DNA from 4 places in the Aliiglaciecola aliphaticivorans genome. Region 1 is predicted to be linked to each of the others. Evidence: predicted binding sites of a transcription regulator. Region 1 holds the regulator's gene; each other region holds the start of a gene.
The links. The regulator sigma-54, encoded in region 1, starts transcription at its own class of promoters, with help from an activator protein. The targets are predictions, from matches to a motif close to GTTGGCACGNNNNTNGNNT.
Positions count from the first base shown of each region.

Region 2: ACYVIL_RS07520 (CmpA/NrtA family ABC transporter substrate-binding protein) is a predicted target of sigma-54. The motif match lies at 1,578-1,596, and genes of this name have one in related genera.
Region 3: flgB (flagellar basal body rod protein FlgB) is a predicted target of sigma-54. The motif match lies at 2,584-2,602, and genes of this name have one in related genera.
Region 4: ACYVIL_RS21165 (formate/nitrite transporter family protein) is a predicted target of sigma-54. The motif match lies at 2,395-2,413, and genes of this name have one in related genera.

Region 1 covers NZ_BAAGTF010000017.1:33,881-38,100, reverse strand. The annotation lists gene lptA (lipopolysaccharide transport periplasmic protein LptA) at 1-235, shown strand, start outside; gene lptB (LPS export ABC transporter ATP-binding protein) at 235-960, shown strand; gene ACYVIL_RS09255 (RNA polymerase factor sigma-54) at 1,022-2,500, shown strand; gene hpf (ribosome hibernation promoting factor) at 2,529-2,816, shown strand; gene ptsN (PTS IIA-like nitrogen regulatory protein PtsN) at 2,835-3,281, shown strand; gene rapZ (RNase adapter RapZ) at 3,278-4,123, shown strand; gene ACYVIL_RS09235 (HPr family phosphocarrier protein) at 4,120-4,220, shown strand, end outside.
Region 2 covers NZ_BAAGTF010000013.1:17,254-21,473, forward strand. The annotation lists gene ACYVIL_RS07510 (ANTAR domain-containing response regulator) at 1-325, shown strand, start outside; gene ACYVIL_RS07515 (CmpA/NrtA family ABC transporter substrate-binding protein) at 341-1,429, shown strand; gene ACYVIL_RS07520 (CmpA/NrtA family ABC transporter substrate-binding protein) at 1,832-3,175, shown strand; gene ACYVIL_RS07525 (ABC transporter permease) at 3,233-4,198, shown strand; gene ACYVIL_RS07530 (ABC transporter ATP-binding protein) at 4,211-4,220, shown strand, end outside.
Region 3 covers NZ_BAAGTF010000019.1:153,155-157,374, reverse strand. The annotation lists gene flgE (flagellar hook protein FlgE) at 1-972, opposite strand, end outside; gene ACYVIL_RS11020 (flagellar hook assembly protein FlgD) at 1,012-1,698, opposite strand; gene flgC (flagellar basal body rod protein FlgC) at 1,725-2,147, opposite strand; gene flgB (flagellar basal body rod protein FlgB) at 2,144-2,548, opposite strand; gene ACYVIL_RS11005 (CheR family methyltransferase) at 2,654-3,490, opposite strand; gene ACYVIL_RS11000 (chemotaxis protein CheV) at 3,520-4,220, opposite strand, start outside.
Region 4 covers NZ_BAAGTF010000094.1:90,642-94,861, forward strand. The annotation lists gene ACYVIL_RS21160 (serine/threonine protein kinase) at 1-2,189, shown strand, start outside; gene ACYVIL_RS21165 (formate/nitrite transporter family protein) at 2,593-3,459, shown strand; gene ACYVIL_RS21170 (protein kinase domain-containing protein) at 3,446-4,220, shown strand, end outside.

The sequences.
Region 1 (4,220 bases):
CTTAGTTGGATCAGCTGAATTGAATCAGGATAGCAGCCTTGTTAAAGGTGAATCCATTCAATTCAATATGGAGTTAGAACAATTAATAGCTGAAAGTGACAGCAATGCAGAAGGTGGTGTTACGGCTATTTTTCAACCTGAAAGTATTCGTAAACGTCAGGACGAAAGTGCAAACGAAGAATCCAAAAATTCAGAACAGCAAGACATTAACAAGTTGCAGGATGAACAACCTTAATGGCAACATTAAAAGCAACCAATTTAGCTAAATCATATAAATCTCGACAGGTAGTTCGTGATGTTAGTTTGGAAGTGTCTACTGGACAAATTGTTGGTTTGTTGGGTCCTAATGGTGCAGGTAAAACAACCACGTTTTATATGATTGTTGGGCTAGTACCTTTAGACAAAGGCGATATTTTTATTGACCAAACAGCGTTGACATTGCAGCCCATGCACATTCGGGCTAGAAAAGGAATTGGGTATCTTCCCCAAGAATCATCTATATTTCGTAAACTGACCGTTTACCAAAATATTATGGCAATTTTGCAAACCCGAAAGGAATTGAGTTCTGACCAGCGCGAAGAGCAAGCTGATGCATTACTCGATGAGTTTAATATAAATCACATTCGCAATAGCCTTGGCATGAGTTTATCTGGGGGCGAACGTCGAAGAGTAGAAATAGCACGGGCGTTAGCTGCCGCACCAGAATTTATCCTATTGGATGAGCCTTTCGCTGGAGTAGACCCTATTTCGGTGAATGACATAAAAAAAATAATTCAACACTTGCGTGACAGAGGTATTGGAGTATTAATAACGGATCACAATGTACGTGAAACCCTAGACGTGTGTGAAAAAGCGTATATTGTGAGTCATGGTGAATTAATAGCTTCTGGTACTGCAGAAGAAGTTTTAAATAATCAACAAGTCAGAGATGTATACCTTGGCGAGCAATTCAAGCTATAGTACAGGTATGTTGTTTTTAACCAAAGCTTTGTGGCTAAACAAGTAAGAATAAAAAAACTAAATGAAACCCTCGTTACAATTAAAATTTAGTCAGCAACTAACAATGACGCCTCAATTGCAGCAGGCGATACGTCTATTGCAGTTGTCAACGCTGGATTTACAACAAGAAATACAGGAAGCGTTAGAATCCAACCCCCTTTTGGAAGTAGAGGATGGTTCTGATGTCCCCACTGGGGATTCCGCTCTAGCAGATAGTAATGATAAATTCACTGAAGAAACCGTTTCCGCAAGTTCAGATTCCATTGACACTAACGAAGCGTTAGAAAAAGCGGATATACCAGACGAATTACCCATAGATAGTACCTGGGATGAATATATCAGTGCATCTTCAGCACCCGCATCTATTAGTGGTGGTAGCGGCGGGGATGATGATCAAGTTTTCCAAGGCGAAACCAGTGAAAACATACAAGATCATTTGTTATGGCAGATGCGGCTGACCCCTTTTTCAGAAGTTGATAACGCCATCGCCATTGCAATCATCGACTCAATCGATGAATCTGGATATCTCACCATTAGCACTGAAGATGTGCTTGCAAGTCTCGACCACGAAGATGTAGAGCTAGATGAAGTTGAATGTGTTTTAAAACGCATTCAAATGTTCGATCCTATTGGTTCCGGTTCAAGAACTCCCCAAGAGTGTCTAATGGTGCAAATGAATCAATTTGCGCCTGATACGCCATGGTTGAATGAAGCTAAATTATTGATCAGTGAATATGCAGACCTGTTGGGTAGCAAAGACTACCGAACACTAATGCGTAAAACGCGCTTAAAAGAAGATGAATTACGTGAGGCCATGCGCTTATTGCAAACCTTGAACCCTCGCCCAGGCAGCGCGTTAATAATTAGTGATTCAGAGTACGTCATTCCTGATGTTTCTGTAATGAAGAAAAATGGACGTTGGCAAGTAGAGTTAAATCCCGATAGCTTGCCTAAACTGAATGTGAATCAGCAGTATGCAGCTATGAGCCGCAACGCTAAAAACACCAGTGACAGCCAGTTTATTCGTTCACATATGCAAGAAGCCAAATGGTTTATCAAAAGCCTTGAAAGTAGAAATGATACGCTACTAAAAGTAGCCAACTGTATTGTTCAACAGCAAGTCGGATTTTTCGAGCATGGACCGGAAATGATGAAACCAATGGTGTTAAATGATGTCGCAGAAATGGTGGATATGCATGAATCAACCATTTCCCGTGTTACTACACAAAAATATATGCATACACCAAGAGGGATATACGAGCTGAAGTACTTCTTCTCCAGCCATGTGGCAACAGATTCTGGCGGAGAGTGTTCTTCCACGGCGATTCGCGCGCTCATTAAAAAACTTATTGCTGCCGAGCTTCCAACGAAGCCGCTTAGTGATAGTAAGATTGCTGATCTACTGGCCGACCAAGGCATAAAGGTTGCCCGTAGAACCATAGCAAAATACCGGGAGTCTTTATCGATCCCACCGTCTAACCAACGCAAGAGCCTGCTGTAGGCTCGACAACAGAAGGAATACGCTAATTATGCAAATTAACCTTACTGGCCATCATGTAGAAATTACAGATTCATTGCGAGATTACGTAGACAACAAATTTACAAAGTTAGAAAGGCATTTTGATCACATCAACAATGTCCATGTCATTCTCAATGTCGAAAAGCTTAATCAAAAGGCTGAAGCGACAGTTCATCTTAGCGGAGGGGAAGTGTTTGCAACCTCAGAACATAACGATATGTACGCAGCCATTGACGGATTAATCGATAAGCTTGATCGACAGGTGATCAAGCACAAGGAAAAAATCAAACGTCATTAACCTATATTAGATTATTTAATGGAAATTAAAGACATCCTTTCCTCTGACTGCACAAGTTGTGCAGTTCAGGGGACAAGTAAAAAACGAATTCTTGAAACTATCAGCCTGATAGCGGCAGAAAAGATTGACGGTATTGATCAGACTACCATTTTAAATAGTTTGGTAAATCGCGAAAAAATGGGTAGTACAGGAATCGGTAATGGTATTGCCTTACCCCATGGCAGATTAGCCGGCTTAAAAGACGTCGTTGCCATATTAATCACCAGTGATCCTTCCATCAACTTTGACGCCATAGATAACTGCCCTGTCGATATATTTTTTGCTATTTTAGTACCTGAAGATAAAGCTGCAGGCCATCTGCAAACCTTAGCAACCATAGCAACAAAGTTAAGTGACAAAGAGATTCTTAAACGTATCCGCAGCGCACAAGACAATAGCCAGTTATATGAGGCAATCGTTGCATGAAGCTGATTATTATTAGTGGTCGTTCTGGCTCAGGAAAGTCTATTGCACTGCGCTCTTTAGAAGATTTAGGTTATTATTGTGTTGATAATATTCCAGTTAATCTTCTGCCCACCCTGACCCATACGGTGATGGATGAGTATGATCAAGTAGCCGTCAGTATCGATGTGAGAAACCTTCCTAAGGTATCTGGTGAACTAGTCGAAATTCTTGATTATTTGCCAGCAAACTGGGATATGACCATCGTTTATTTAGATGCCAGTGATGACATGCTAATTAAACGTTTCAGCGAAACCCGCAGACTGCACCCGCTGTCACGTCAAAACAAATCCCTTTCAGATGCGATTCAAGCGGAAGGTCAATTATTAGCTCCTATCGCAGAACGTGCTGACTTATATTTAGATACTGACAAGCTTTCAGTTCACCAATTAGCGGAGTTAGTGCGAGAACGAATATTAGGCAAAAAGAGTTCTAGGCTGGTTTTAGTATTTGAGTCTTTTGGATTCAAATATGGCATACCCAAAGATGCAGACTACGTATTTGATGCACGTTTTTTGCCTAACCCCCATTGGGAACCCGATTTGAAACATTTGACGGGTTTAGATTCACCAGTAGAGATATTTTTAGGTTCCCAGCCAATAGTAACGAAATTTATTTGGCAAATTCAAAACCTCATATCGACCTGGCTTCCTCATTTAGAAAGAAATAATCGTAGTTACGTAACAGTCGCAATAGGCTGCACCGGTGGACAACATCGCTCAGTTTATGTTGCCGAGTCATTAGCAAAAACATTTTCAGCTTCTCACCCTGATGTGCAAATTAGACACCGAGAGTTAAACCGATGAACCGCTTCGAAAAACAAATCGTTATCGTCAATAAGCTAGGTTTACATGCACGAGCAGCCACCGAATTAGTCAAAGTAGCCAACCAATTTGACGCTGT
Region 2 (4,220 bases), on a different contig from region 1:
AGATACAGACACTATCAATCAAAGTATTGAATCTGGGGTTAGTGCTTATGTAGTGGGTGATCTTGAACCTCATCGGGTAAAACCCATATTAGATGCTGCTGTTGCTAGGTTTCGCGAATTTCAAAAATTGAAAACTGAGTTAAGCGATACCAAACAGCAACTAAATTCTCGAAAGAATATTGATCAGGCTAAACGAATACTAATGAAAAATAAAAATATCAGTGAAGACCAGGCATTCCATACTATGCGAAAAACGGCTATGGATACTGGTCAAAAGTTAGATGATGTGGCCAAAACCATAATATCGATGTTTAATTCGTTGTAAGTTGTAATACAAAACATGATGAAACCTGAAAAAACACAATTAACGTTAGGATTTAGCCCTCTTACTGATTGCGCCCCTTTTGTGGTTGCAAAAAATTTAGGATATTTTGAACACTGGGGTTTAGACGTAACTCTACAGAAACAAAATTCCTGGGCGACCTTGCGAGACAAGTTACATGCTGGTGTTTTAGATGCTGCACAGATGCTTGCCCCTATGCCCATTGCCAGTACGTTAGGATTGGGCGTTGCACCTATCCATGTTTTGACACCTATGGTGTTAAGTCAAAATGGTAATGGCATTACCTTATCTGAACCCCTGATTAAAGAGCTATTGTCGGTCAATAAAATTTTTCAGTTAGACTTTCCCCTTGATGCTAAACTTCTCAAAAACGTTATCGACTATCGAACCCAGCACAATCAAACCAAACTTTCATTTGCTACGGTATTTCCTTACAGTTGTCATCACTATCAACTCAAAGATTGGTTGTTGAGTGGCGGAATCACATTTGACGATGTAAATATCAGTGTTGTACCACCAATTAATATGGTCGATTCTATGTTAAGTGGTGATATCGATGGATTTTGTGTTGGTGGGCCGTGGAATGCCAAGGCCGTTCGCGGTAGTTGCGGCGTTACTGTGGTGACCTCATCTGACATATGGCAAGACTCGCCAGAAAAAGTGTTAGGCTTTTTGGCGTCATTTGCAGAAACCAATCCAAATACTGTTTTAGCAATTTGCGCGGCTCTCAAGCAAGCTTGTAATTGGTTGGACTCAGTACCTAATCGTTTTGAAACCGCGGTAATGATGAGTCAGGAAGGCTTCTTAGGTGAACCTTTAGAGATCATTACCCCCTCTTTATTAGGAAGTTGCTTAACGCAAGCAACCCTTTCCCCGCGCTCAGTCCCTTCTTACAATCAATTTGCTACTACTGTTGATGGCAAAGACGTCAATAATCCAGACGTTGAGTATGGTCAATGGTTGTTACAAAAAATGCAAGATAGTGGTCAAATTCCCGACAATACCGAAACCACAGGATGTATAGAAGGGATCTATCGCAGTGATATTTATCGTCAAATTTCCCCATTGTTAGCAAAGTTAGGTTAATGATTACCCTTAGATAAGAGCCCTGAAAATGCTGGAAGAGCACTTTTATGAGGCAATTTCAAAGTGCAAATTGCACTACAATGGTTTTCAAATAGTGAGATGCCATTAGTGATTCATCTTAAGTTGTTGATATTTAACGATAATAAAAGTTGGCATTAGTCGTGCTTTATAACGCTCGAGACAAAGGCTTAAAGCAAAAATAATAATCTAAGCGTTGTCCATCTAACATAATATCATTTGTCTGCAAAGTTGCAGTTATTTGATACGGCAAAGTAGCCCACGTGAACTTCAAGTTTTTGGAGTTGACGTGGGTTTTTTTTTGGAAAAAATTCGGAGTGGATTATGTCTCGAACAAAATGGTCGAATGCAGTTATTAAATTGGTATCGTCGATGCGTAAAGCTATGATTTTGGCCCCAATAGCCGTAGTGATTGGCAGCACAAGTTTGCATGCTCAAGAAGTGGGTTATCCGGAAAAAGAAGAGCTTAAGTTTGGTTTTATTAAATTGACCGATATGGCGCCGTTAGCCATAGCGTATGAAAAACGATTTTTTGAAGATGAGGGGCTATATGTCACTTTAGAGGCTCAGGCAAATTGGAAAGTCTTACTCGATAGAGTCATCGATGGGCAGCTAGATGGTGCTCATATGTTAGCAGGGCAACCATTAGGTGCAACTATAGGCTATGGAACGCAAGCCGATATTATTACTGCTTTCAGTATGGATTTAAACGGAAACGCTATCACTGTCTCCAATGATATTTGGAGTCAAATGAAAACCCATATTCCCCATGAAAATGGAAAACCAGTACACCCGATAAAAGCCGATGCGTTAAAACCGGTAATTGACAGTTTTAAAGACCAAGGTAAACCTTTCAAGATGGGAATGGTGTTTCCAGTATCTACTCACAATTATGAGCTTCGCTATTGGTTAGCTGCGGGTAACATCCATCCTGGTTACTATGCACCACACAAAGATGATACTAGCGGACAAATAAATGCAGATGCGTTGTTGTCAGTGACTCCACCCCCTCAAATGCCAGCCACTATGGAAGCTGGCACAATCGAAGGTTACTGCGTAGGTGAACCTTGGAATCAACAGGCTGTGTTTAAAGGTATTGGCGTACCCGTAGTCACTGACTATGAGATTTGGAAAGATAACCCAGAGAAAGTTTTTGGAGTCAGCAAAAAATGGGCTGAGGAGAATCCGAATACTCATATTCGCGTGGTTAAAGCTATGATTCGAGCTGCCATCTGGTTAGATGAAAATAACAATGCTAACCGTCCTGAGGCCGTGAAAATATTAGCTAAAAGCGCTTATGTTGGTGCTGACGCTGAGGTAATTGCAAACAGCATGGTAGGTACGTTTGAATATGAAAAAGGAGACAAACGAGAGGTTCCAGACTTCAACGTTTTCTTCCGTTATAACGCGACTTATCCATTTTACAGTGATGCCATTTGGTATTTAACCCAAATGCGTCGTTGGGGCCAAATTAGTGAGCAAAAACCGGACTCTTGGTACAAAGACATTGCCAAGCAAGTTTATCGTCCAGACATTTATGCTCAAGCTGCAAAGGCATTGATTGCTGAAGGCAAAGCGGATGCAAAAGATTTTCCTGAATTTGCTACTGAAACAGGCTTCAAACCTGCTCAGAAACACTTCATCGATAATATTGTTTATGACGGTACTCAGCCAAATGCTTATTTGGAAAAATTTACTATTGGAATCAAAGGTGACACTAAGCTTTAAAGCTTAGGTGAATTCACCGGACGGAGAACTAAAATGTCTAAACAAGCAGCTATTCCTATGATCACAGAGAAAGAAGCAAGCTTCGATTTAGTGAAGCTAACTGGATGGCTAAAAACCATAATGCTGCCGGTAATTGGATTGGTCGTGTTTATTGGCCTGTGGAATGTATTAGCCAAAAATATTGATACTTCTTTGGGGCAATTCCCTGGTACTACTGCTGTTTGGCAACAGGCCAAGGTATTGGTAGATGAACATTATACCCAGCAAAGCAAAGCTGAAGCGTTTTATGAGCGCCAACATAAGCGCAATGCTGAAAGGGTAGCAAAAGACCCTAATTATCAACCAAAAATTCGAGCCTTCACCGGCGCTCCAACATTCTTTCAACAGATTTGGACGAGCCTTTATACGGTCATGGTAGGCTTTGTTATGGCATCACTTTTCGCGGTTCCTTTGGGGATTCTATGTGGATTAAGTAAGTCTTCATACGCGGCTATCAACCCATTGATTCAGTTATTTAAACCCATTTCTCCACTCGCATGGTTGCCGTTAGTAACAATGGTGGTCAGTGCCGTTTATGTGTCTGATGATCCTATGTTCGCCAAGTCTTTTATAACCTCTGCAGCAACAGTGGCACTTTGTTGTTTATGGCCAACTCTGATTAACACCGCCGTTGGTGTATCGAGCATTGATAAGGATCTTATTAATGTCAGTAAGGTATTAAGACTAAATCCTATCCAACATGTAATAAAAATTGTAATGCCTTCCTCAATTCCAGCGATTTTTACGGGTTTACGTCTGTCGTTAGGTATTGGTTGGATGGTGTTGATCGCAGCTGAAATGTTGGCGCAAAACCCTGGGCTAGGCAAGTTTGTCTGGGATGAGTTTCAAAACGGAAGCTCGGAATCTTTGGCTCGTATAATGGTTGCAGTACTCACCATTGGCATCATCGGCTTCATACTGGATCGATTAATGTTGCAGCTTCAGAAGTGGGTAAGTTGGGATAAATCAGCGACTTTACGCTAAGAGGAAATGATCATGACATTTA
Region 3 (4,220 bases), on a different contig from region 1:
TGGCTCATCAGCAGTTGCACTGCCAGTTTCAAGTGCGAAGTTAGTTGTAATAGTCTGAGTTGCATCAGAACCGTTTATCAACGGCGGGTTACCTAACTGAACAGTCGTCACATCGCCGGTCGCAACAGGCGTACCATCACCATTCTGAATACCAATAAAATCACCGCCGCTGCTGAATTGCATTCTAAAACCGGAAACCGCATCTGCCCCCAATGATACTGAACCCGCTATATTATTCGGATCTGTACCTGCTACGTTTTCAGTGTCACCTGCGGTATCAATGGCAGTGTCATCAACATAATTAACGACTACCCACTCATTGGTTGCAGCAGAGTCTTTCATAAAGTAGTAAGTCATTACATGGCTATCACCCAGGGAGTCGTATACGGTGATAGATGTAGCTGCGTTATAGGTAAGTGGATCGTCAGGATCAAAAAGGGTTATATCTTTAGCATCATCACCTGCTGGCAAATTAAAGCGAGGTGAAACTTCGGTGGTTTGTTGTGGTGAGCCTGAAGAGTCTGGAATTCTCACCGGAATAGTTGTGCTCAAAGCCACAGATGAAGACGTACCGTCAGCGTTAACCGGGAAGCCCATTAAATTATCACCGTTGGAGTTAACCACAAAGTTATCTTGATCAAGTTTAAACTGCCCAGCTCGCGTAAATGAGAAATCACGAGAGGTTATTTCAGGAGTAGTGGCAAAAAATCCGTTTCCAGTAATCGCCAGATCCAGTGCAGTATTGGTAAACTGAAGACTACCTTGAGAAAATTGCTGAGCAACATCTTGGGTTAATACCCCGTCACCTACTTTTGTATTGCCGGCTGCCAATAGCGACGAAGCATAGACGTCACCGAATTCAGCTCGCGATTCTTTAAAACCGACAGTATTTACGTTTGCAATATTATTTGCAGTGACATCTAGATCTTTTTGAGCAGCTGAAACACCGCTTAATGCTATGTTAAAAGACATCGTTTATTCTCTCCTAAACTAAAGGGCTAACATTTTTAATTAACCACCGATTTGAATGACATCACTCAAATTGACACTTGTTTCGCCATCCAAATTTAAAATGACACCTTGATTGTTACTTGCAAAACTGACGCTATCCACATGTCTATTAACCGCTGTGGGTAAAGTCGTCGATTCTCCGTTTTGCGTACCTTGTGCATACACAGCATAATCGCCAGCAGGCAAATCATTGCCGTTTGCATCTTTACCATCCCATGAAAATTGAATATTTCCCGCGGTCTGCGTACCCGCATCAATGGTTTTAATTAATTCACCGGATGCTGATTCAATGGTAATTTGTAAGTCTTGGGTAGTCTGGTCGGTAATCACCACCCCTGTCACACCAGTGCTGGTATCACTTAAATGACCAACATTACCTTGCAATAACACATCTTGACCGATTAGGCTTGATGCCTGTAGCGCTTGGTTTGAAGTCATGCTAGTGGCAAACTCAGTAAATTTAGTATTCAATGAATCTATGCCCTCAGAAATACTGAAACTAGTCATTTGCGACACCATTTGATCATTGTCTACAGGTTTAGTGGGATCTTGATTCGCCAATTGCTCGGTGAGCAAAGAGAAAAAATCTTCCTGGCTTAACCGTTCATTACTACCATCATCAATTGGTACAGTTTCTTCTTGCACATACAGGTTAGAGTCTAATCCTGTTGTTTTTGATATTTCCACGTTACTTTCCTCACTAAATCAGTGATTTACTGACCCTGACCAAGTTGCAATACACGTCTAAATATACGTTTGGTAGTGTCTGCCAGTTGAACATTGGTTTCATAAGATTTTGATGCAGACATCATGTCCGCCATTTCTTCAACCACATTCACATTGGGTTTATAGATATAACCGTTACTGTCTGCCATGGGGTGGCCTGGACTGTATTCGATTTGCAGTGGCTTTTGACTTTCGACTATACCTAGCACCTGCACGCCTGAACCTTGTGACTGTGACTCTGTTGCTCGTTGCATCTCAGCAGCAAAAACAGGATGGCGAGCCTTGTAAGTTTCGTCATAGCTACTGCTAACGCTGTTGGCATTGGCAATATTACTGGCTGTAGTATTCAATCGAACGCTTTCCGCACTCATGCCAGTGCTAGCAATGTCCATAACTCTAAATAAACTCATCCGCCTTGCCCTCCAGCTAGTGCTTTTTTCATACCTTTAATCTTGCCATTCAAAAATTGTATGCTTGCTTGATACCGCATGCCGTTTTCTAAAAAAGCATTACGCTCAGCTTGTACTTCTACGGTGTTACCGTCTCCAGTATCGGGCTGCAAAGGAATACGAAACTCAATACTGGCTTGAGATTGCATGGTTCCTTCGAAATGCTTTTCATGGGTACGGGTCATATTTTGCTGACGATCTTGATTTGCTGATTGCATGGCTTTTTGAAAATCGACACCACGTGCTTTATAACCAGGGGTGTTAGCATTAGCTAAATTCCCAGAAATAACTTCCATGGTGTCGGTTCTCACCTGCATTGCTCGACTATGAAGGCCGGTTAATTTATCAAGACTAATTGCCATACTGTTCTCAACTTAAAACTCGCTTGAGAAAAATTTAGCAAGGCCTATGCCAAGACATTTAGAATAAAAGGGAGGTAAACAGATGAAACAGTGTAACCGATTGAATCAATTGCTTTTTTTAATATAAAAGATACCTGGATTATTGCGTTCCAGACTAAACAATTGATTTAACTCTGCGATAGACTCAGAGGCGCCAAGGAATAAAGCTCCATGGTTTTGCAGGCAAGCGGCAATTTGTTGCAGGATTTTCCGCTTATTACTTAACGAGAAATAAATAAGCACATTTCGACAAAAAACCACATCAAAGCGACCTAAGCCGGAATAACTGTTTAACAGATTCTGCGGTTTAAAATGCACCATAGAAACGATTTCGTGATCCAGTTGCATATGGTTATTATCAACGGCTTTAAAAAAACGGTTTTTACGCTCGTCGGCTAAGCCTCTGCTTATTGAAATACTATCAAACTTACCTGTTTTAGCTCTTTTCAGCATCTCAGTTGAAATATCGGTGGCAACAATCTCAATACCATAAGGAAAAGCACGAGGATGAGACCTTTTGAACTCCTGAATACACATGGCAATGGAATAAGGTTCTTGCCCAGACGAACAGGCAGCACTCCAAATTCTAACTTTACGGTTTACACTCGCCAATTTAGTAAGCAGGGTTTTAGATAGAATCTCGAATGGATACTTGTCACGAAACCACAAGGTTTCGTTGGTTGTCATTGCGTCCACTACTTTTTCCCGCAGTTGGGCGGAACTGCCTTTATAGGCAATCTGAAGTAGTTCAGAAATACTCGTCAGATTCTCCTGACGCACTAAAGGACCAAGACGACTATAAACTAGGTAGCCTTTTTGCTCACTTAATACAATACCGCATTGTCGCTCTAAAAATTCCGCAAATTCCGAGAGTTCATGGGGCGCTAATTGATCTAATTTCAAATATCAAATTCCAACATAAAGTAAGCGCTTTATTTGTTAAACCATTTTTGCACCGCAGAGGCTAACTCATCGGGATGAAATTTAGCGATAAAGTCATCTGCCCCTACTTTTTGCACCATTGCTTGATTAAAAACACCACTTAAGGAGGTGTGCAAAACGACCTTAAGTTTACTCAACTCTGGCGTGTGCTTAATCTCTGCAGTAAGGGTATAACCATCCATTTCCGGCATTTCTATGTCAGACACTAGGACGCCGACTTTATCGGTAACATCACCAGTTTCTGCCGCGATTTGTTTTAAACGATTAAGGGCTTCGAGTCCGTTTTTAGCCATTTCTATCTTTAAACCCAGCGCTGTCAGCGCTTTCTTAACTTGGCTTCTCGCCACCGAAGAGTCGTCTGCAATAAAAATAATTTTATCATTTGCAGGGGATTCAGACATATTTAAATTAGCCGCTAAATCTTCACTCACTTCGGTTTTCAAAGGCGATATTTCGTTTAGAATTTTTTCCACATCAAGAATTTCAATTAACTCACCATCGACTTCGGTTACTGCGGTTAAATAACTCGCTCTTCCGGTACCTTGGGGAGGTGGCATAATAGCATCCCAATTGGTATTGATAATCCGCTCAACGGAACCGACTAAAAAGCCCTGCACAGAACGATTATATTCAGCAATAATGATAAACGCATTGGCGATATTTTCGATTTTTTTCCCGCCAGTAGCCATGC
Region 4 (4,220 bases), on a different contig from region 1:
ATATGCCCGAAAAAATTGGTGCTTACAAAATAATCAAATTAATTGGCCAAGGTGGTATGGGAGCAGTTTACAAAGGAAAACGTGACAGCGGTGACTTTGAACATGATGTCGCCATTAAAGTGATACGCACTAAGGCGTTACCTGAGAAACTGATCGAACGATTTGAACGGGAAAGACAAACCCTAGCGCAACTCAACCATCCCAATATAGCCAGACTTTACGACGGTGGACAAACACCGCAAAAAATGCCGTATTTTATGATGGAATATATTGACGGGTTGCCGCTAACCAAGTGGTGCGAACAACAAAACTTAAGCGATTCGACACGCATTCAACTATTGATAAAAGCTTGTGAAGCAGTTCGTTATGCGCACCAAAACCTGATCATTCATCGAGATATTACTCCCTCTAACGTACTGGTTGATAAAGCTGGTGAAGTAAAATTAATTGATTTTGGTATCGCCAAACCTACATCGACTCGAAGTGACAATGTTGACGCTTCAAGTTCGTTAGCAAGTATGAGTTTTACCCCAGGCTTTGCCGCTCCTGAACGTGCAACAGGTGACGGTAATAACACCTTAGTTGATATCTATTCTTTAGGTAAATTGCTGGAAGCTATTTTTAAACAACGCAGCATCCCAAAAGAACTGCAAGCAATCATTAATCAAGCAACAGCCGCGCTACCACAGCACCGTTTTCAAACAGTAAATGCGTTAATAGTCGAACTAGAAAACTACTTACAGCAATTCCCAGTAACCGCCTACTCCACTTCGAACACCTATAAATTTAGCAAGTTTATTAAGCGTCATACTAAAGCGTCAATGATTGCAGGACTGGCACTGGTGGCAATTTTATCAGCGTTGGGAACCTCAATATATCAATATCAACGTGCCGAACAAAATTTAGTGCAGGCGCAAGCTCGATTCGATGACGTTAGAGCATTGGCAAAGTACCAAATTTTTGATTTGTACGATAATTTAAAACGCGTGGCTGGAAACACCAGCATTCGTGCTGACTTGGCCCATAGAGGACAACAATATCTGGCTAACCTGAGTAAACAGGCAAATGCATCAGCTGAGCTCAAACTTGAAACGGCGCAAGGATATATTCGTTTAGCGCGTATTTTTGGCGTGCCAGCCGAACCTAACTTGGGTGATGTGACTATTTCTCGCGCTAACTTATCTACAGCCCAAGTGATGTTGGATGAACTGCTGTCGTCGGCGCCCAACTTACCCGATGTAAAAGCCACGAAAGTAGAGTTGATGGCAGCACAAGGGATGATTTTAGTTCACGATGATAGTGATTTAGTAGCTGCACAGCAGACTATTGCACAAGGCCGAAAAATACTGGAATCAGTCCCTCATCCCAAAAGAAGTGAACTTTGGTATCTGGCCCAACGAAGTTTGCTATATACCGATTTAGAAAGGGCAGATCAGGCTGGTGATTCTCAATACTTACGGGAAAATGCCAATCGATTAAGGGAAGATACCCAACAATGGCCTAAGGCGATGCAAAAACGTGCAATTGCAAAGCAAGACCAAGCCTACAGCTTCTATTGGTTGGCCATGGCCGATTTTATTGACAGGAATAATGTTGAAGCAATTCAATATTTTCGTGAAGCGGACCGTCGGCTAAGCGCACTGGAAGCTAATCAGCCCAACGACCCTATGTTGCTCTATTTATTGTCTTGGACAAATTACATCGCCTATGGAGCAGCAGCAAATTTACATGACCAAAAGCAGTCGGTAGAATTTTTGGATAAAGCCACAGCAACCACAGAAAAGCTGAAAACCTTGCAAGAAGGTGATGCTTCTATTACCCGTCTTGCCATGCAAATGCGCGAAGCAAAATCACAATTGTTGGCGGAAATGGGTGACTTTGAACAAGCGATTTCCCAACAAATTGATATAGTTGCAGAGCAAAAGCGCTTGGCAGAAGCTAAACCCGAACCTTCCCAATATTCTACCTGGGCATTTTCCCATTTGATTCTAGCCTACATGTATCGAGATGTAGATAGATTAACCGATGCTTGCATCAGCCTCGAAACTGCCGAGCGACTTTTGCGCCCATTTGTCGCAAACAAACAACTCAGTGGTTACATGTACAATGCTGCAACTCGCTTACCCTCTGCCATCGAAAAGTGTCGAAATGGAGAAGATTTACCCACCATGAAATGGTTATTGGATTAGTTAGGAAGCTTCATTTTCAGCAATTTGCTGTTACCTAAAAGTAATTAAATGGCGCAATAAACGACCTAGATTGTGTTTGCTTTTTACTCATCTTGATTAATAGTCTTTTGTGGATCTTTGATTTAAAACAGGGAGTGATTGCACCAATAACACTCAACCCTCAGGGTCTCAGAAAACTAAAGAATTGATTTACATAGATTTATTTCTTGGCGTATTTTTTGCTTTTAATAAAATGTAACTCAACGAAGAGTCTACGGTCACAATATTCGAACAAAGGCGTTCAACTTCCTATGCACTGTATAGGAATTTGAACGTTTTTTTTTGCCTGTAGAAAACGACAAGCCAGATGTATTGGCATGAGAAACAACAATTAAATTTGAACACTAATTTTACGAGGGTACTTATGGCTTATTTACTTCCAGCAGAATTCGTCACTAAAATGGTCGATGCAGGCGAATCAAAAATATTTATGTCCACTCGCGATACGCTTATTCGCGGTTATATGGCTGGCGCAATACTCGCTTTAGCAGCGGTATTTGCAATAACTATTGCAGTGCAAACAGGTATGTTTCTTTTAGGCGCGATTTTATTCCCAGTAGGCTTCTGCATGCTGTATCTAATGGGGTTTGATTTGTTAACCGGCGTGTTTGTTTTATGTCCATTAGCATGGCTCGATAAACGTCCTGGCGTCACCATAAAAGGCATATTACGTAATTGGGGATTGGTATTTTTAGGTAACTTTGGTGGTGCTTTAACCGTTGCATTTATGATGGCATTTATTTTTACCTACGGTTTTAATGTTGACCCAGGGGCCATCGGTAAAAAAGTAGCGTCAATTGGTGAAGCTAGAACGCTAGGCTATGCTGAATATGGTACTGCGGGTTGGTTCACTATATTTATTCGCGGTATGTTGTGTAACTGGATGGTATCTCTAGGCGTAGTGGGCGCAATGATTTCGACTCATGTAAGCGGTAAGGTAATCGCCATGTGGATGCCGATCTTTTTGTTCTTCTTTATGGGATTCGAGCATTCAGTAGTGAACATGTTTTTGTTCCCATTCAGCCTGATTTTAGGTGGTGAATTTTCAGTTGTTGATTACTTTATTTGGAATGAAATTCCAACCGCATTAGGAAATCTTGTCGGTGGTTTAGCCTTCACTGGATTAACACTATATACCACTCATGTTCGCACTGGCTCGAAACGAAAAGTAGCTCAAGTTTCTCCAGAAACCATTGCGTCTGGCACTGTTGCACCAAATGCAAGCAACTAAAATTGTTACCGGCCAGTACTCAAGTGCTGGCCGAAAAGTTAACAATCAGGATTTTTGTGGCTTTGCTGCACCCACGCCAATGCAAGCCCAATTAAATGGATTTGCTGCGGCTTTGGCTGATGGTATAAGTAGCAGTCAAGTAAGCCATATCGCCAGCCAGGCAGCGGTGAATAGTTTTCTTCACGATTACTATTCGACCTCGGATGCGTGGTCAGTAGAAACCTCTGCTAAACGCGTTATCACTTCCATAAATGCGTGGTTGTTTGCCCATAGTAAACAAAGTGAATACCGATACGATCCCGACAAAGGATATGTGTGTACTTTTGCTGCAGTGGTAATTAAAGGCACTTACGCGCACCTGTTCCATGTGGGAGATTCACGAATTTATTTGTGCCGTCAAGGGAGCATACAACAGTTAACCAATGACCATCGCCAAATCGCAGCTGCCGGCAAAAGTTATCTCAGCCGTGCCTTGGGTATGGGCGATATTGTTGAAATTGATTACCAGCAAATTGCCCTGTTAGAGGGGGATACACTACTACTATCCACTGATGGTTTTCATGATTTTATTGACGCCAGTACTTTATTGGCCCAGCTAAATAAACAATCTGTCGTTAATGATGCGCTGGCAGAATGTTTAGGGAAGCAGGTTCTAGAAAAAGGTAGCGACGACAATATCACAATGCAACTCCTGCAAATACAAGGGCTAAACCATCAAAGCACCAGCCCAGTTAGTGATTTAGTTGAACAGATGCCCCTAC